Regions from separate parts of the Shewanella sp. Koi 1 genome, predicted to be linked through region 1. Evidence: predicted binding sites of a transcription regulator. Region 1 holds the regulator's gene; each other region holds the start of a gene.

What was found. The regulator MetJ, encoded in region 1, represses methionine synthesis genes. The targets are predictions, from matches to a motif close to TAGACGTCTAGACGTCTA.
Region 2: metK (methionine adenosyltransferase) is a predicted target of MetJ. The motif match lies at 2,563-2,580, and genes of this name have one in related genera.
Region 3: msrA (peptide-methionine (S)-S-oxide reductase MsrA) is a predicted target of MetJ. The motif match lies at 3,252-3,269, and genes of this name have one in related genera.

The regions. Positions count from the first base shown of each region.
Region 1 covers NZ_JBREJM010000001.1:632,707-639,451, forward strand. The annotation lists gene phsA (thiosulfate reductase PhsA) at 1-552, shown strand, start outside; gene ACUZ8J_RS02915 (4Fe-4S dicluster domain-containing protein) at 565-1,131, shown strand; gene nrfD (NrfD/PsrC family molybdoenzyme membrane anchor subunit) at 1,134-2,078, shown strand; gene ACUZ8J_RS02925 (sulfite exporter TauE/SafE family protein) at 2,221-2,964, opposite strand; gene metJ (met regulon transcriptional regulator MetJ) at 3,072-3,386, opposite strand; gene metB (cystathionine gamma-synthase) at 3,609-4,772, shown strand; gene ACUZ8J_RS02940 (bifunctional aspartate kinase/homoserine dehydrogenase II) at 4,784-6,745, shown strand, end outside.
Region 2 covers NZ_JBREJM010000001.1:947,871-954,615, reverse strand. The annotation lists gene epd (erythrose-4-phosphate dehydrogenase) at 1-21, opposite strand, end outside; gene tkt (transketolase) at 150-2,144, opposite strand; gene metK (methionine adenosyltransferase) at 2,623-3,774, shown strand; gene ACUZ8J_RS04270 (hypothetical protein) at 3,905-4,354, shown strand; gene ACUZ8J_RS04265 (hypothetical protein) at 4,361-4,702, opposite strand; gene ACUZ8J_RS04260 (EAL domain-containing protein) at 4,695-6,710, opposite strand.
Region 3 covers NZ_JBREJM010000001.1:2,330,331-2,337,075, forward strand. The annotation lists gene ACUZ8J_RS10300 (alpha/beta fold hydrolase) at 1-71, opposite strand, end outside; gene seqA (replication initiation negative regulator SeqA) at 367-918, shown strand; gene pgm (phosphoglucomutase (alpha-D-glucose-1,6-bisphosphate-dependent)) at 989-2,641, shown strand; gene msrA (peptide-methionine (S)-S-oxide reductase MsrA) at 2,736-3,239, opposite strand; gene astE (succinylglutamate desuccinylase) at 3,518-4,552, shown strand; gene ACUZ8J_RS10325 (thiamine pyrophosphate-dependent dehydrogenase E1 component subunit alpha) at 4,715-5,893, shown strand; gene ACUZ8J_RS10330 (alpha-ketoacid dehydrogenase subunit beta) at 5,897-6,745, shown strand, end outside.

The DNA.
Region 1 (6,745 bases):
GCCGAATTTACCAAGGCCTATGCCAATGCCAAACCTGCGGATGAAGACGGCACCTACGGCAGTTTACTCAGCTTTAAAACCCCAAGCGGCAAGATTGAATTGACCTCCGCCAAGGTTGAAGCCATGGCGCCAGGACGCGGCGTCATTAAGTTCCGCGAAGTGCAGCTTAAAAAGCCAAATGAACTCTACTTTATCCAAGGTAAGGTGGCGGTGCATACCAATGGCGCGACCCACAATGTGCCCATGCTGGCGAATTTGATGTCGGATAACGCTGTATGGGTTCATCCAGATACTGCGAGTAAATTAGGCATCAGCAATGGTGACCCTATCCGCTTAACCAGCAGCGTAGGTACAGAAGAAGGCCATGCGTTAGTCACCCCGGGCATTCGCCCCGATACCGTGTTTGCTTATATGGGCTTTGGCTCTAAAAACAAAGAGTTGGTTAGAGCGACAGGCAAAGGTATCCACTGCGGAAACTTACTGCCCCACGTTACCGCACCTGTGTGTGGCATGACGGTACATACCACTGGCGTCACGCTGGCAAAACGCTAATTGGAGGCTCAAATGACGAAAAGATATGTGATGGTGCACGATGAGAACAAGTGCATCGGCTGCCAAGCCTGTAACGTGGCTTGCCGCAGTGAAAACGGCGTTCCAGAAGGGGTGACCCGTTTGCAGGTGAGAGTCGAAGGGCCCTATGGCGAAATGCCCAATCTGCATTTTAAGTACCACAGAGTGTCTTGCCAGCAGTGTGAAGATGCGCCCTGTGTGAAGGTGTGTCCAACGGGCGCGGCCTATGTGGGCGAAGATGGCATTGTCTCCATCCACGGCGACAAGTGTGTGGGTTGTATGTACTGCGTGGCGGCGTGTCCCTACAAAGTGCGTTTTATGAATCCCGAAACCAAAGTGGCTGACAAGTGTAACTTCTGTAAGGACACGCGTTTGGCCCGGGGTGAAGAGCCTGCCTGTGTGACGGTGTGCCCGACTGATGCCTTGGTGTTTGGCGATGCTAACGATCCACAAAGTGAAGTGGCCACATTGCTCAACACTAAGATCACTTACCAAGATAAGACCCATTTAGGCACTAAACCTAGGGTATATCGCGTTCCTACCAAAAGAGGGGGGATTTGATTATGAACAATACTTGGGGCGATATGGCGCAATATGATCCCGTCACTTGGCACTGGGTCATCGCCGTGTATCTGTTTATGGCGGGTTTATCCGCCGGAAGTTTGCTGATTGGTATCGGTTTGCGTTGGTTTAATCAAGAAAAAATGCAAGTTGAGAGCAATATCCTCAAGGCCGCGGCGATTATTGGCCCTGTGGCAATCAGCTTAGGCTTGGCTTGTTTAGTGTTTGATTTAACTAAGCCTTTCCACTTCTGGTTGATCTTAATTAACTACAACTTCCAGTCCGTTATGGCGATTGGGGTATTAGCGCTGCTGGCTTACTCACCCTTGGCATTTGCCTACGCGATTTTAGTACTGCGTGACGATTTGCCAAAGTGGGGCTTAGGTTTCCTCGCGCCTATCGCTAAGCTGCTGATGCCCTTTAGAAAGCTGATTGAAGTGCTATTGTTTGTCCTCGCCATTGGTGTGGGCGCTTACACAGGCTTCTTAATCTCGGCGATGAATGCCTATCCGATGCTAAACACTGCTGTATTGCCTGCACTGTTCTTGGTATCTGGTTTATCAGCGGGTGCGGCGGCCAATGCGGTGCTGGCGCTGGTGATGTTCAAAACCGATAGCCACGACAAGACCTTAGCTAAAATGCATGGCTTAGAATTGCCTGTGATGGCAATCGAAATCATGTTCCTGTTTATGTTGTTCTGCGCCTTGTACTTTAAGGGCGGAGCGGCGGCTGCGGCGCTGGCATCACTCACCTCTGGCGTGTGGGCAAGCGTATTCTGGATTGGTGTCGTGGGGATTGGCTTTGGTGTGCCATTGCTATTTATGCTGCTTCCCGCAGCGACTCGCCACACTAAGGGCGCAATGATTATGGTGGCCTGTGCCAGCTTAACCGGCGTGCTCGCCCTGAGACACTTTATTGTGTATGCAGGCCAAAGTTACTTAAGCTAACGTATTGATGCTAGCGCAATAAGTATCACTTAAATGCGATTAAGTGATGCTCGAATGGATGACAGCTCGTATCCACAGCAACAAAAAGCACCGTTAAACGGTGCTTTTTTTATGGCTGCGATTGGCTGCAATTGGCATGAGGTTATTGCGGTAATAACTCAATCACTGATTTGACCGTGAGCACTAAGGCGCTGATAGCACAGAGCGCTAAGGTCGCCATCTTGGTCTTATGTTTATCCACATTTCCCACCAGTTTGCCCGCCACGAGATAGCCTAAAAAGACCGAGGGCAATAGCATTAGCGACAGCCAAAAGTGCTTGATTTCGAGTAGGCCCGTCACACCAAGAATCGCCAAGGCAATGGTCGAACTAAAGATAAAGAAGGCCGATAACGCCGCGCGAAACTGCGAAGCATCCTTACCCGCCAATAAAATCGCCATCGGCGGACCACCAATGGCGGCGATATTGCCAAAGATCCCCGAGACGACTCCCGCGCCAAACAGAGTCGCTTTGTTCACCGGCAGGCTGAATTTATACAAACTGAGCACCACGGCAACCGTCACAATCGCGGCAATTGCTAAACCAAGAATCGGCTGCGGCGCAAACAGTAATAGGCTGGCACCGATAAAGCCACCGGGCACCCGACCGATGAGCGCGTATTGCAAGCCATTGAATTCTAAATGGCCGCGTTCACGCAATAGGGTGAGTAGCGCGATGGAAAATCCCATCACAATCACGGGGGCGGGCACTAATTGGGGATCGACGATATACAGCAACGGACTGGCGACCACGGCTAAGCCAAACCCAATCAGACTCTGGGTGAGGGCACCTAAAAACACAATCACAGACGCAATAGCAAGCGTTTGTGGATCGATCAAGGAGAACATAGGATTCCATCAAAACAAAATAGGGATCGTTACTTTAACCCACCACGCCGGATGAGTATTAACGATCCCTAATAATTAGTTACGGCAGGATTATGGACGCTTAAGCGTTATTCCATGTCTTCCCACTCGATCCCCATTTCGTCCATCAACCGCTTCGCTTCAGCGGGGATGCTGTCTGGGCACTCTTTCGACAGATCGGCATCATCAGGCAGAGGCTGGCCGGTGTAGGCATGCAAAAATGCTTCGCACAACAGTTCGCTATTCGTTGCGTGGCGCAGGTTGTTGACCTGACGACGCGTACGTTCATCCGTGAGGACTTTTAGCACTTTGAGCGGAATAGACACAGTAATTTTCTTTACTTGTTCATTCTTCTTGCCATGTTCAGCATAGGGGCTGATGTATTCCCCATTCCATTCAGTCATTGACTCACCTGTTATAACGCTAAATTCGGGGCAGATTTTAAACCCTTACAGATTACAGTCAAATTATTGCTACTATTTCTTAGCGATTGCAAACAGATTTCTTTATGTTTAGACGTCTAAACGTCTTAACGCCTATTGACGATACCACTGGGCTTAGGTACATTTAGACGTCCAGACATCTCTTTGCGAACTTAGGAGTTCCCGATGACCGCAGGCAAATTAGTGACCGAGCGTCAATTAGCCACATTGGCAGTGCGTCAGGGTATCGAAAGCGATACTCAATATGGCGCCGTGGTGCCGCCAATTTACCTGTCGACGAATTACGCCTTCGATGGTCATAAAAATCCTCGCGAATTTGACTACAGCCGTTCCGGCAATCCTACTCGCAGCATCTTAGGCGATGCCTTAGCTAAGCTGGAAAAGGGCGCAACCGGTGTAGTGACTTGTACTGGCATGGCAGCCATTACCTTAGTGACCACTTTACTGGGACCAGATGATTTACTGGTGGTGCCCCACGATTGTTACGGTGGCTCTTACCGTTTATTCACCAACCTCGCGAAAAAAGGCCAATTTAAACTGCTGGTGGTCGATCAAACCGACAGCCAAGCACTTGAGCAAGCGATTGCCCGGCAACCTAAGATAGTGTGGATTGAAACCCCATCCAACCCATTACTGCGGGTGGTTGATATCGAAGCTATTGCCAAGGCAAGTCATGGTGTGGGCGCGTTAGTGATAGTGGACAATACTTTCCTGTCGCCGATTTTGCAGCAACCGCTATTGCTCGGCGCCGATATCGTTATCCACTCCACCACTAAGTACATTAATGGCCATAGCGATGTGGTGGGCGGCGCGGTGATCGCCAAAGACCTTCAACTCGGTGAGACCTTACATTGGTGGTCGAACACCTTAGGCTTAACCGGTTCTGCCTTTGACAGTTATCAAACCCTGCGCGGCCTGCGTACTTTAGCTGTGCGCATTCGTGAGCACCAACGCAATGCCGAGCGTATTGTGGAGTTACTGAGTAACAGCCCAGTCGTGAGTAAAGTGTATTACCCAGGTCTTGCTGATCATCCAGGCCATGCCATTGCCGCCAAGCAACAAAAAGGTTTTGGCGCTATGCTGAGTTTTGAGCTTAAGGGCGGCGAGGCCGAAGTGGTCGCCTTTTTAGATGCGTTAAGTTTATTCAGCGTGGCGGAAAGTTTAGGCGGCGTCGAGAGTCTCGTAGCCGTGCCCGCGACCATGACCCACAGAGCGATGGAGCCGCAGGCACGTTTTGAAGCTGGTATTAAAGACACCCTATTACGTTTGTCGGTTGGTATTGAAGATGCCGACGACTTAGTTGCAGATATTCAAGCAGGATTGGCCGCCGTAGCGGCTTGTCAGTAGAGGAATTCGAGATGGCACGTTGTCACTTACATAAATTTGGTGGTTCCAGCTTAGCCGATGCCGATTGTTATCGCCGAGTCGCCCATATTCTGTTAACCCATGGTCATAGTGATGATCTGGTGGTGGTGTCTGCTGCGGGTAAAACCACAAACTTTTTATATAAATTATTGTCCCTGCGCGATAGTAATCAATTATGGCAAGAAGAGTTACAAGTCCTTATCAGCTATCAGCAAGGCTTGATTGAGCAGCTGTTATCCAATGAGCAAGCGCGGGATCTGCGTGAGCGTTTAACCACGGATAAAGCCCAGTTAATCAGTCTATTATCTTTAGATTCCCGTAACGACTACCAAATTAGCCATGTGGTGAGCTTTGGTGAGCGTTGGTCGGCGCGCCTGATGGCGGCGCTGCTGCGTGAATCGGGTGTGGCCGCAAGCCACGTGGATGCCTGTTCGATTCTTGTGGCCGACGAGGCCGCCGTACCGCAAATCCGTGTGCAAGAATCCCGCGCCAAAGTGCAAGCCTTACTGGCCGCGCATCCTAACGAGCGTTTAGTGATCACAGGTTTTATCTGTGCCAACGAGCGTGGTGATACCTTGCTATTGGGTCGCAATGGCTCTGACTTTAGCGCCAGCTTAATTGCCAGCCTTGCCGACATTGAGCGCGTGACCATTTGGACTGACGTTGAAGGGGTATTTAACGCCGATCCGAATAAGATCAACGATGCGAAATTACTCAAGAGCATGTCCCTCGCCGAAGCAGACCGCTTGGCGCGTTTAGGCTCGCCTGTTTTGCATTCGCGCACTTTGCAGCCGCTGTTTAACACTGAGGTGAGCCTAGCCGTACGTTCAAGCTACGCCTCCCATACCGATTTTACCCTGATTGCTCCCCACAGCTCCTCGGCGAGTGCGCCTGTGGTGACTAACCTGAATGCCGTGGTGTTATTTGGCTTTAAGATCGCGGGCGATGTAGCCTGTCTGCTCGAGCAATTAGTCGAAGCAGGGTTAACGCCACTGGCCCATTGGGTATCGGCGCATCAACGACTCGAGCTTGCTTATACCGCTGAAAACCAAAAACAAGTACAAAAGTTATTGGATGCGCAGGCCGAAGCCCTCGGCATTAAAGATCTGCAAATTAATACCGAACTCGGTTTAGTAGCGCTTGTGAGTGCCGATGCCGAGCATTATCGCCGCAGCTTTGCCCGTTTACTGAGCCGTGACGCTAAGCCCTTGTTCAGTGGTGATTTAAGTCTGGTGACCTTAGTGCCACAGTCGCAGGTTAATCTGCTGACGCAAAAAGTGCATCGCCGCTGCGCCGGTCCACGTAAACGCATTGGCGTATTGCTGCTGGGTGTTGGCAATATTGGCGAGGCGTGGGTGAAGCTGTTTAAGTCAGTTTCTCCCTCGCTGAATCAAGAGCTTGAAGCGCGTGTCGAGCTTGTCGGCTTGGTGAGTTCCAGCAAAGCCCTGATCAAGTCTACGGCTGTGGATTTGGAAAACTGGCAGCAGGAATTTGATGCCCAGGCAACACCTTGGCAATATGAGCACTTATTCGAACAATTAGAACAACTTAACTGCGACGAACTGATTGCATTAGATATCAGTGCTAGCGCCAGTTTAACCCTACAATACCCAGAGTTTTTCGAGCGCGGCATCCATATGGTCAGCGCAAACAAACTGGCGGGTTCTGGCCCGCTGCCGTTCTACCGCGAGCTGAAGGAGCAACTCGGTTATCGCCGTCTATTCTGGCGCTATAACGCCAGCTGCGGCGCGGGTTTACCTATCCAGCACGCCTTAAACGATTTGCGTAACAGCGGCGATACTGTTGAGGCCGTCGGCGGGATTTTCTCTGGTACCCTGTGTTGGTTATTCGAGAAATACGATACCAGCAAACCCTTCTCGGAATTAGTGGTTGAAGCGCGTGGCCTCGGCATTACTGAACCCGATCCCCGCGACGATCTTTCTGGGCGCGATATG
Region 2 (6,745 bases), 320 kb from region 1:
ATTGATTGCGACTCGGATCATTGAGGTCTTTATTTCCTCTTAACAATACTGCATATACAAAAACGGCCTGCAAACGATTGCAGGCCGCATTATACAGATTAACCTTTCAAAAGTTTAACCTTTTGTCGGTAATCTCATCACCTAAGCGATTAGCCTAGTGATTTTGCAGCATTCAGCACATTTTCAACGGTGAAACCGAAGTGCTTCAGCAGCACGTTGCCCGGCGCAGACTCACCAAAAGTGGTCATGCCAACAACAGTGCCTTCGAAACCAACATATTTGTACCAGAAGTCAGTATGGGCCGCTTCGATAGCGATGCGTTTAGTCACAGCTTTTGGCAGTACAGATTCTTTGTAAGCAGCATCTTGCTTATCAAACTCAGTGTTTGATGGCATAGAAACAACGCGAACTTGTTTGCCTTGTTCGGTCAGCGCAGCAGCCGCTTCTACCGCTAATTGCACTTCACTACCGGTCGCAATCAGGATGTACTCAGGCGTACCAGCACAGTCTTGCAGTACGTAAGCGCCTTTTGCCACATTCGCTAACTGCTCAGCAGTACGTGCTTGAGCCTTCAGGTTTTGACGGCTGAATACTAGCGATGTTGGTGCATGACGACGTTCGATAGCCGCTTTCCAAGCCACTGCGGTTTCAGCCGCATCACATGGGCGCCATACCGCCATATTTGGCGTCATACGCAGGTTAGCTAATTGCTCAACAGGTTGGTGAGTTGGACCATCTTCACCTTGACCGATAGAGTCATGGGTGTAAACGAAGATATTTTGAATGCCCATCAGCGCAGACATACGTACTGCGTTACGTGCGTATTCCATAAACATCATGAAAGTCGCGCCGTAGTTGATGAAACCACCGTGGAGTGACACACCGTTCATGATGCCGCTCATACCGAACTCACGCACACCGTAGTACACGTAGTTACCCGCTGGATCTTCTTGAATACCTTTAGAACCTGCCCACAGGGTCAGGTTAGAACCCGCTAAGTCAGCACTGCCACCTAACAGTTCAGGCAGAACCGCACCGAAGGCTGCAATCGCGTTTTGTGATGCTTTACGGCTCGCAATGCCTTCGCCTTTCGCTTGGCATTCTTGGATAAAGGCTTGTGCTTTGGCTTCGAAATCTGCTGGTAATTCACCTTTCAGAACACGGCGCTCGTATTCGGCAGCCAGTTCTGGGTAAGCTTTCGCGTAAGCGGCAAACTTGTCGTTCCATGCTGCTTCACGGGCGTTACCGGCTTCTTTAGCATCCCAACCTGCGTATACGTCGGCAGGGATTTCGAATGGCGCATGTGGCCAGCCTAAGAATTCACGGGCCGCTGCGATTTCCGCATCACCTAATGGTGCGCCGTGGCAATCGTGGCTACCAGATTTGTTTGGTGAACCAAAACCGATAATGGTTTTGCAGCAGATCATGGTTGGCTTGTCGGTCACCGCTTTTGCCGCTTCGATAGCCGCGCGAATCGCATCGCTATCGTGACCATCAACGTTAGCAATCACATGCCAGCCGTATGATTCGAAACGTTTTGGCGTGTCATCGGTAAACCAGCCTTCAACATGACCGTCGATAGAGATGCCGTTGTCATCCCAAAATGCGATCAGTTTGCCTAGGCCTAAAGTGCCAGCCAGAGAACAAGCTTCGTGAGAAATACCTTCCATCAAGCAACCATCGCCGAGGAAGCAGTATGTGTAGTGGTCAACAATCTCGTGACCTTCACGGTTAAACTGTGCCGCTAAGGTTTTTTCTGCAATCGCCATACCCACAGCGTTGCTGATCCCCGCCCCTAATGGGCCAGTGGTGGTTTCAACACCTGGGGTGTAACCGTATTCTGGGTGACCCGGAGTTTTTGAATGTAACTGACGGAATTGCTTCAGTTCATCGATAGGCAGGTCGTAGCCAGTCAGGTGTAATAAAGAGTAGATCAGCATAGATCCGTGACCGTTAGAGAGGATAAAACGATCTCTATCTACCCATTTCGGATTGTTCGGATTGTGCTTAAGGAAATCATTCCACAGCACTTCAGCAATATCTGCCATGCCCATTGGGGCGCCAGGGTGGCCTGAGTTTGCTTTTTGAACTGCATCCATACTTAACGCACGGATTGCGTTGGCGAGTACTTTACGGGAAGACATGCTCTCTCCTGCTTAATTTGTGGGGTCTAGCGGGCAATTTGGATGCATATTTTCCCCTACATAGCGAAGCGACGCAAACGAAAATTGCATTCCACTGTCCAGTCTGGTGGATTACACCTTTGAAGGTTTAGGCTAATTCATCTTAAAACACATTAAATATATTTGTAATACAATAATTCAAATATGTTATATCCTTTGTCACATTGAGTCCCATAGCAATCAGGCTATAACCTTGGTTTGAGCTTAGCTCAGCGATAACTTGCCCAACTCATCCAAGGCAAAACCACATACCACTATCAATTCATTGAGTTAGAGCAGAAACTCCAGCGCCACAAACTCTATCCGATTTGGGGCTTACCTCACTTTACACACAAATATTTAGTTTAGGGGGTGTCAACCAAGGGAAATTCCACTAAAATAGCCGTCTAGATGTAGATGCTTCTACACGTTTGATTGCTAACGACGAGATTTTCCTACTATGGCAAAGCACTTGTTTACTTCTGAGTCAGTCTCAGAAGGTCATCCCGATAAGATTGCAGATCAGATTTCTGATGCTGTGCTAGATGCGATTCTGGCCCAAGATCCTAAAGCACGTGTTGCGTGCGAAACATATGTCAAAACTGGCATGGTATTAGTAGGTGGCGAAGTGACCACCTCTGCCTGGGTTGATATTGAAGAGCTGACCCGTAAAACGGTTCGTGAAATTGGTTATGTCCATTCAGATATGGGCTTCGATGCCGATTCTTGCGCAGTATTAAATGCGATTGGTAAACAGTCTCCAGACATCAACCAAGGTGTCGACCGTGCCGATCCAAAAGAACAAGGTGCCGGTGACCAAGGTTTAATGTTTGGTTATGCCAGCAACGAAACCGACATTCTGATGCCAGCGCCTATCACTTATGCCCACGCATTAGTGAAGCGTCAATCTGAAGTACGTAAAGATGGCACTCTGCCATGGTTACGCCCAGATGCGAAAAGCCAAGTCACCTTCGCTTACGAAGACAACAAGATTGTTGGTATCGATGCAATCGTACTGTCTACTCAGCACAGCCCTGACATCGCCCAAGCGGATCTGATCGAAGGCGTGATGGAAACCATCATCAAGCCAGTTCTGCCAGCACAATGGCTGAACAAAGACACTAAATACTTCATCAACCCAACAGGCCGTTTCGTTATCGGTGGTCCAATGGGTGACTGTGGTTTAACCGGTCGTAAGATCATCGTAGATACCTACGGTGGTATGGCGCGTCACGGTGGTGGTGCTTTCTCTGGTAAAGACCCATCAAAAGTTGACCGTAGTGCGGCCTACGCTGCCCGTTACGTCGCGAAAAACATCGTAGCTGCGGGTCTGGCTGACCGTTGTGAGATCCAAGTGTCTTACGCTATCGGTGTGGCTGAACCTACGTCTATCAGCGTTGAGACTTTCGGTACTGGTAAAGTGTCTGAAGAAGTCTTAATCAAGTTAGTCCGTCAACACTTCGACCTGCGCCCATACGGCCTGACTGAAATGTTGAACTTGGCTCGCCCAATCTATCAAGCAACCGCCGCTTATGGTCACTTTGGCCGTAACGAGTTCCCATGGGAAGCGACGGATAAAGCTGACGCACTGCGCGCCGATGCAGGTCTATAATCTGCATTAAGCTCACGCTTTCGCACAAAAAAAACCGCCTGAGGGCGGTTTTTTTATGCTTAGGATGTATTGCCTAACTCCATTCCTCTCAGCAAGATGGCTTTCACTCTAGGCAAAAGACAGAGACTCAATGAAGCCGTTAATCGCACAACTCCAATCCTGTTCTTGGGCGAGCAAGGTGGGCCATCACGAGCCCATGGCCAACACCTTAGGCAACTTAGAAGACATAGCCACTTGCCTTGAAAGGGATCCTGACCGTTTTTTCGAACCGACCTACACTGAGCCCTATGAAAGCTTATGTGTTAGCGACCATCAACAAGCCGACAGATTAAAACCCCAAGTCTCTAGCGAAATCGTCGCTCAAATCGCGAAAACCGCCTATCTGGAAACGTGGAAAATAATGCCCGTTGCCGAGATTTGCGCGCTAGTCGCAGATGATGCCGATACCTTAGCCACCTTATTGTTAGCCGAAGTCACGCTATGTGACTTCACACAAGAACGTTTAGCTTGGTACTTGCAGGGACGGCTTCCTTTTGGCTATCAAGGTAATTACCCAACGGGGAAATGGTTAATCCTGTGATCCGGATTAACAGTGGTCAAAGTGGGCGTTTTGCATACACAATAGGTTGATCTGCGCGGCGGATAACAGTGCACAGTCTTGCACGTTGATTATCCTTGCGCCCTTAACGGCCTCAGGCGTTAAACGGACGATAGCCGCGCTGTAGGCATTGGTTCTGCCACAATCGAGCCAACAATCTTCAATCTGCAGCCAATAATGGGGGCGACTGTTGTCGCAATCGACTTCAAATCCACGGGCTTCACATTGCTGCAACGCACACTCGGATAGCAAGACTCTCAAATTATCCCAAGCCGATAAGTTCGCATTGGCGTATGTCGTCAGCAGGGTACTGACTAAGTTATCAGTCACTATTTCTCTCCAACCAGAAGGCTTTGGCCTCTGGGCCTGGCATCGCCTTGGCGTATAACCAGCCCTGCACATAACCCACACCCGCCGCTTTAACAAACTCGGCCTCTGTGGTGGTTTCAACCCCTTCGGCAATCAAACTAAAACCTAAGCTATTACAAAGCTTACAAATTTGCAGATACAAGGTCCGCCCTTTTGGCTCACTGGTATTGGCCAGAATACTGCGGTCGAGCTTAATACCATCCACATTGATCCGACTCAGCAGACTTAAGCTAGAAAACCCCGTACCGAAGTCATCTAAGAAGAAAGTAAAGCCATGCTGCTTAAGCTGACGCATGCTGCTATCGATGCGATTCAAATCCAACATAAAGGCCGATTCTAACATCTCAATTTCGACTCGGTTGGCAACACTGCCTAATCTTTCGTGCAGCGTCGCTAGCAACTGAGGATCGGTAATATTGTTTGGGTCGATATTGATGCTCACTTTAGGGAAAAAGCCTTCTAATTCCCAGCGGGCCAAATCCTCTGCGACCGTATTAATCACAAAGCGGTCGATGATATGGGAATAGCCTGCACGCTGAAAGGCATCAATAAAGTAAGGCCCCTTCAAGTTGCCATGTTCATCCTTCAACCGAATAAGCGCCTCAAATCCCACCACATGGTCACTGCTGAGGGCAATTTTAGGCTGATAATGCAGCTGTAACTCCCCTGCCAAGACTTCCTTAATGGTCTTCTCGAGGTTTAATTCAGCTTTCAGTGATTCGGACTGCTGCTGTGAGTAATGCTGCTCACTCATGCGGTCGATATCCGCTTGAAACTGCACGCGTTTGATTAACTCACTATCAAACTCATAGTGCTCAGACATCAAGGAGAAACGCCTTACAAAGGGAAGATAAACCAATACTCCAAGTCCGATTAATAACACTTGGAACAACACCGCGCTGATATGGCCGCTGGCAATGTAAGCGTTGAGCAGTGGCGGCGTGATCCAAGGAAAGCTCTGCCCCTCAAAGCTTAAGATCCCAACATTTATGGCACTGTAAGCTAGGATAAAATTAATCAGTGGCGACAGAATAAACGGCACTAATAAACGTGGGTTAAAGATAATGGGGAGGCCGTAAATCAGGATCTCATTGATGTTAAAAATCGCAAAGGGCGTGGCAATTTTAGCAATATGCCGAGTGGCACTGTCTTTAGCACCGATAAAAATGGCAATGATCAAGGATAGCGTCGCACCACTGCCACCATAGAGAATAAACAAGTCCATAAACTGGCTCGCAGTCAGGTGCGGCACCAATTCCACTAAGCCATTATCGACACCGATCAACAGCAGATAGGCATTATCGCCATGCACCCCAAAACACCAAAGCACATGAGTGATTAGGATCCGCATAAACAATTGCACCCCAAGACTCGCCTGCTGCAGTGCATCGATGAATGGGGCAAACAACCATTCTAAAAAGATAGAGGCTTCAGCAACAATGGCGAACAGGCCAATAAAACCAATCACTAATGGGAAGAATAAGTTTAAGTGTTGCTTTAAGTAACGGCTAAGCGCCTTAGCCTTAATAAACTTTAGCCCTTCCCACGCCGTCAAAAATCGTAATAAATAGGCCGAAATAATCGGTAAAACGGCAATGCGTGGGTCTGCCAAAATGGCGCGCACATAATCGAGATTAAATACATTCCCCGTATCTTGGGCATTAATAGCGAGCAAGAGACTCAGCGACAACGAACACACCACAATCGCCGACAGCTGCAAATATTTAGCAAAATGGAAGGACAGGGAAATTAATGCCAGCAGCGGAAAAATCTTTAAAAGTTGTGCCGAAAAAAAACTGATCCCCTGATGAAATGCAGAGCCCTGCCAAGTCGGCATGCCGATGTCGAGTAACGCAATAATCAGCGAGAGAAATGAATTAATTAAAATAAAAGGCAGTAACGCGATAAAGGACTCACGTATCGAGATCAGAAAGCTTCTATCGAGAAATTGGCGTAGCTCAAACTTCATAGCGCTATTTTTATAGATTGGTATGCACTAACCAT
Region 3 (6,745 bases), 1.7 Mb from region 1:
TTATCTAAATTGCCAAAGAGTCCGTGGATAAGGAGGACTGCTTCTCCTTGACCTGTGGATGCAAAATTCATGGAATCGCCTGTGCTGTGGTACATAAAGTGCTGCGGATTGTGCCCCTAATGGGTTAAGTTTGACAAGTCTTGAGGCGATTTTGAGGCACAGTGCGCCGAACTTGCTGGCTTTTTCAGCGATTAACGCGCTTGTGCTAATTTGATGTGCGATTTCACGCATTTTTAGATTAATGATGCTTTATCAGATTGATAGAGATAGATACACTGAGGCAACGATCGCACAGATCCTTTGCGAGGATCGCCTGTGGTGCACTTTTTCGGTTAAGCCTATCGAATAACAAAGGATAATAAGGTTATGAAATACATCGAAGTGGATGAAGAGCTCTATCGTCATATTGCCAGCAAAACGGAACGTATTGGTGAGAGCGCCTCTGACATTCTCCGTCGATTACTCGGCCTGTCCGTCGATGCGGTTGAACAGGCGCAGCCACAGGCCATTAGCCAACCGAGTTTAGAGGCAACGACGCCTGAGCCACAGATAGCACCTCAGATAGAAACCTTAGTCTCTGCGACCGATTTCAATCAATTGGTGGATGAGCATAAGTTAGAGCAGCAAAAAGGCGCCGTGGGTCGTTTCTTATTCTTGCTCGAGAGTTTATACCAACAGAGCCAAGCGCAATTCTCGCAAATTTTACAGATCCAAGGTCGCGATCGACTCTATTTTGCGCGTTCACGGGAAGAGTTACTCAAGGCCAGTGCTACCGCTAATCCGAAGGAAATCGGGAATACCGGATTTTGGGTCACGACCAACAATAACACCGCCAAAAAACGGGCGATTTTAGTCGAAGCCTTAATGCAATTTGGCTGCGATGCCCAAATCGCCAACGGCATTGCCGAACGCGTATAACGCCTTTATCGACGCCGCAATGATGCGGCGTTTCCATTTAATAACCGATTTTCCAGTAGGAGAGGATCAGGTGGCAATACATCAACGGGCAGGACAAACCGCGAGTCAGACGGATCTGGTGAATATTCCAAAGCTGATGAGCCATTATTACAGCATCAAACCTAATGTGGATGCTGCCGAGCAACGTGTGACGTTCGGGACCTCGGGTCACCGCGGAACTGCGTTTCAAGCAAGTTTTAACCAAGACCATATTTGGACGATTACTCAGGCCGTGGTGGATTATCGCCAATCTGTGAATATCGACGGCCCGCTATTTTTAGGTATCGATACCCACGCTTTATCTTATGCTGCTTATGTTTCGGCGATTGAAGTGTTAGCGGCCAATAAGGTGACTGTGCATATTCAGCAAAATGATGGCTTTACCCCCACGCCTGTGGTGTCCCATGCCATTATTTGCGCTAATCGTGAAGCGGCGCTGAGTGGCGCCGCGTTAAGCGATGGTTTGATTATTACGCCATCCCATAATCCACCGCAGGATGGTGGCATCAAGTACAATCCTCCCCATGGCGGCCCAGCCGAAGGCAATATCACCGCTTGGGTTGAGTCCCGTGCTAATGATTACCTGCGCGCAGGACTCAAGGGCGTTAATAAGCTGGCTTATGCCGATGCGTTAACCTCGGGTTATGTGCATGCCATCGATTTGATCACGCCCTATGTCGCGGATTTAGTCAATGTGGTCGATATGCACGCTATCGCTAAGGCTAAGCTGAAATTGGGCGTTGACCCATTAGGCGGCTCGGGTATTCATTATTGGGCGCCGATTGCCAAGTACTATGGCATTGATATCACTTTAGTTAACGATAAGGTCGACCCAAGCTTTAGCTTTATGTCGCTCGATAAAGACGGCAAGATCCGCATGGACTGTTCTTCACCCTATGCGATGGCAGGCTTACTGGCCCACAAGGAATCCTTCGATTTATGTGTCGGTAACGATCCTGACTACGACAGACACGGCATCGTGTGTCCGGGCACAGGGCTGATGGATCCCAACCACTATTTAGCGGTAGCAATTGATTATTTGCTGACCCACAGACCCGAATGGAGCGAGCAGTTAGCCATCGGCAAGACGCTGGTATCGAGCGCGCTTATCGATAAAATCTGTACCTTCCATGGCAAAAAATTACTCGAAGTCCCTGTCGGCTTTAAGTGGTTCGTTGATGGATTAGCCGAGGCAACTATTGCATTTGGCGGTGAGGAGAGTGCTGGCGCGGCGTTCCTGCGCCGTGATGGCACGACGTGGTGTACCGACAAAGACGGTTTTATTCTGGTACTGCTTGCGGCCGAAATGCTTGCGGTTACTGGCAAGACACCGGGGCAACGCCATCAAGAATTAGTGGCGCAATTCGGTCAAAGTTTTTACAAGCGTATCGACAGTCCGATCAGCCTTGAGAACAAAGCCAAATTTGCCAAGCTTAATGCCGAAACCTTAAACGCCACTATGCTGGCGGGTGAGAAGATTGATGCCGTATTGACCCACGCCCCTGGTAACAACGCCTCGATAGGTGGCATTAAAGTGACGACGGCCAATGGTTGGTTCGCGGCGCGGCCGTCGGGCACTGAGGCGTTATTTAAGATTTACGGTGAGAGCTTTATCAGTGAGCAGCATCTTGCCGATATCATTAAGGACGCACAGGCCTTGATTGATAAGGCGCTTAGCGCCTGACCTAGCAGTTAAGCATTCTTTTTACCGATAAAAAACGCACTCATGGAAATCCTATGAGTGCGTTTTTATTTGCAGCGATGAGAAGCCAAGCCGCTCACGCAGATGCTAAATGGTGATGATCAATACTGAGATGGCAACTTGGTAAGTTGTTCTTATCGATATAGTTTTGATGATATTCCTCTGCCACATGGAATTGCTGCAAAGGTACAATTTCAGTCACAATGTGGCGTAATCCCCAGCGGCCCGAGCGGGCAAAGGCCAGTTTAGAAGCTTCGGCCGTCGCTTTTTGCTCACGGTCATGGAAGAAAATGGTACTGCGGTACTGAGTGCCGATATCGCCGCCCTGCATATTGAGTGTGGTGGGGTTGTGGTTCTTCCAAAACACATCTAATAACTCGTCGTAGCTGACAATCGCAGGGTCAAATTCCACTTGCACGACTTCAGCATGGCCTGTCTTGCCTTTTTTGACTTCCTCATAGGTGGTCGCTTCGTTATTGCCACCCATATAGCCACAGGTCGCGTTGGTCACGCCGTTGACTTGTCTAAAGAAATACTCCACGCCCCAAAAACAGCCGGCACCGAAAGTTGCTAACGCCATGATAAATCCTGATAGAAGTCTAGATGGCTAAGGATTGTGATAAAACTCATCCCTAAAAGCAAGTGTGTCGACAAAATTAATCCTATGTCGACCAAATGCGGCTAAGATGCTGTGGTTTTGCCGCGAAATGCGCTTGTTTGACCAGAATGACAGAGTAACGGCCCAAAAACTTGTGTTAGTATGGATGCGCTTTTTAAGACGGGTTGCGATAAGTGCTATGAAACAGGCAGTTATTGCCATCACACCCGTCTTTAACACGCTATTATAAGGAGAATTCTGTGTTACAAGCTCTGTTAGATTCGAAGGATTTTCTCGCGCTGACCCTCGCCAATCCTGAAACACTCGGGGATGAGTTTAGTTTCACCTTAGGGGAACATACTCGAGTCGAAGTGTGGGACACCGGCGTCATCGTCTTTGAGCCAGAACAAGCCCAAGGTAAGGATGTCATTCTCTCCTGCGGTGTCCACGGTAATGAAACCGCCCCCATCGAACTCTGCAATACCTTAATCAAACAGCTTCTCCAACAAAAAATCATCGCCAAACAACGCACGCTCTTTCTTATTGGTAACCCTTTAGCGATTAATAACGGGACTCGCATTATCGACGAGAACATGAATCGTCTGTTTAGTGGCGAGCATTCAAACCCACCGGGATTAGTGAATCCTGAGCGGGTGCGAGCAAAAAAATTAGAAGCTTATGTCGACCGTTTCTTTAGGGGCGCAGCCGCAGGGCGCCAGCGCATTCACTATGATTTACACACAGCGATGCGGGCGTCAAAACACGAAAAGTTTGCGATCTATCCCTATCGTCCAGGCCGTGCTTACAGCGCCGAGCAAATCATGTTTTTAGCTGCCAGTGGCGTCGATACTGTGTTATTTCACCATGAGCCGACAACCACCTTTAGCTATTTTTCCTCCGAGCAGTATGGCGCCGATGCCTTTACCATTGAATTAGGTAAGGTGTATCCCATGGGCCAAAACGATATGACGCGTTTTATTGCCGCCCAAGAGATGTTTATGCGCCTTATCACAGACAAACCCTTAGCGCTTGAGCCATTCTCAGCGGATAAGGTGAATCTGTATCAAGTGTGTCGGGTGATTAACAAACATTTTGATGATTTTGAATTTACCTTCGCGACCGATGTCGAAAACTTCCGATCGTTCCCGAAAGGCTTTGTATTGGCCCGAGAGGGTGGGCAGGAAATTAAAGTCGAACAGGAATTTGAAGCGATTGTCTTCCCCAATGCTAAGGTGCCCATCGGCAATCGCACTGTGATTTGCCTGATCCCTTCAGTCGCGCCAGATGTTCGCTAGTTTTGTAAAGCATTATATACATGTCCTCAGGGGATTAGTTGTCGTTTGAACTGTGCCAACGGTTGATAGGTAGTTTACGTTAACGTAATGTTCATCCGGCATATTCGTATAAATTAGGCGTTGTGGATTTTCCATGGCGTAACGAGATAACAAGAGCACAATATGAGCAAAGCAACACTCAACACTGATACAGTGCACCGTGTCGGCTTCTTGGATAAGGCATCGCTTCACATTCCTATCCTTCGAATTCTACAAGCAGACGGCACTACCTATGAAACCGCGGTTTTGCCTGTAATAGATGAAGCCTTAGCCACCAAAATTTACGATACTTGCGTATTCACGCGGGTACTCGACGAACGTATGTTAGGCGCACAGCGTCAGGGACGGATCAGCTTCTATATGACCTGTACGGGTGAAGAAGCGGCGATCGTCGGCAGTGTCGCGGCGCTTGATCAAGAAGACGTGATCCTCGCGCAATATCGTGAACATGCGGCGCTACGCTACCGTGGTTTTACGACTGAACAGTTTATGAACCAAATGTTCAGCAATGAGAAGGACTTAGGTAAAGGTCGTCAAATGCCAATCCACTACGGCTGCGCGGCGTTAAACTACCAAACCATTTCATCGCCACTGGCCACGCAAATCCCGCAAGCGACAGGTGTCGGTTATAGCCTGAAAATGCAGGGCAAACGTAATGTCGCTGTCTGTTATTTCGGTGAAGGCGCTGCGTCTGAAGGTGACTTCCACGCCGGCTTGAATATGGCTGCGGTGTTAAAATGCCCGGTGATTTTCTTCTGCCGTAACAATGGTTATGCGATTTCCACCCCAACCGAAGAACAGTTTGCTGGTAACGGTATCGCTAGCCGCGGTGTGGGTTACGGCATGCACACCATTCGTGTCGACGGTAACGATATGCTGGCGGTGTTAGCCGCGACGCAACAGGCGCGTGCCTATGCGATTGAGCACAATGCCCCCGTGTTGATTGAAGCCATGACTTATCGCCTTGGCGCGCACTCATCTTCTGACGATCCTTCTGGCTATCGCTCCAAAGAAGAAGAGGCAAAATGGCAGCAACACGATCCAGTCAAACGCTTCAAGTTATGGTTGATCAACAAAGGTTGGTTGGCCGAGGCCGATGATGCCCAGCGTTACGAGAAGTACCGTGAAGAAGTGTTAGCCGCCGTTAAAGTCGCTGAAAAATTACCTATCCCTATGCTGGATGAGATCATTGAAGATGTGTACGACAAGCCAACACCAGCGCTGAAAAAGCAGCTGAGTGAACTTAAAGAACACATCAAGAAATATCCGCAATCCTATCCCAAAAGTGCAGGGAGGCTATAAGCCGTGGCAGAAATGAATATGTTACAGGCCGTCAATGAGGCCTTGTCTATCGCCATGCAATCTGACGAGCGCATGGTGGTATTTGGTGAAGACGTTGGCCACTTTGGCGGTGTGTTTCGCGCAACCTCAGGTTTACAGGAAAAGTTTGGTCGTAGCCGCTGCTTTAACACGCCGCTGACTGAACAAGGCATTGCGGGTTTTGCCAACGGTTTAGCCTCTAATGGGATGACCGCCGTAGCGGAAATCCAGTTCGCCGATTACATCTTTCCAGCGTTCGATCAGATAGTGAACGAGTCTGCTAAATTCCGTTACCGCAGTGGTAATGAATTTAATGTGGGAAGCCTAGTGTTCCGTACACCTTATGGTGGAGGTATTGCGGGCGGCCATTATCATTCACAATCGCCAGAAGCTTATTTTACCCAAACCCCAGGCTTAAAAGTGGTTGTGCCACGTAATCCTGAGCAGGCCAAGGGTTTATTATTAGCCTCTATTCGCGATAAAAACCCTGTGGTGTTCTTTGAGCCAAAGCGTTTATACCGTGCTTCAGTGGGTGAAGTCCCTGCGGGTGATTATGAAATCGAGCTGGGTAAAGCTGAAGTGGTGCGTGAAGGGAAAGACATCACCTTAGTAGCCTGGGGCGCACAGATGGAAATCATCGAAAAAGCGGCCGACATGGCGGCAAAAGAGGGCATTTCCTGCGAAATTATCGACCTACGTACACTCGCGCCTTGGGATGTAGATACAGTTGCCGATTCTGTGAAGAAGACCGGCCGCTTACTGATCAACCACGAAGCACCATTAACGGGTGGTTTTGCCGGTGAAATCGCCGCGACGATTCAGCAAGAGTGTTTC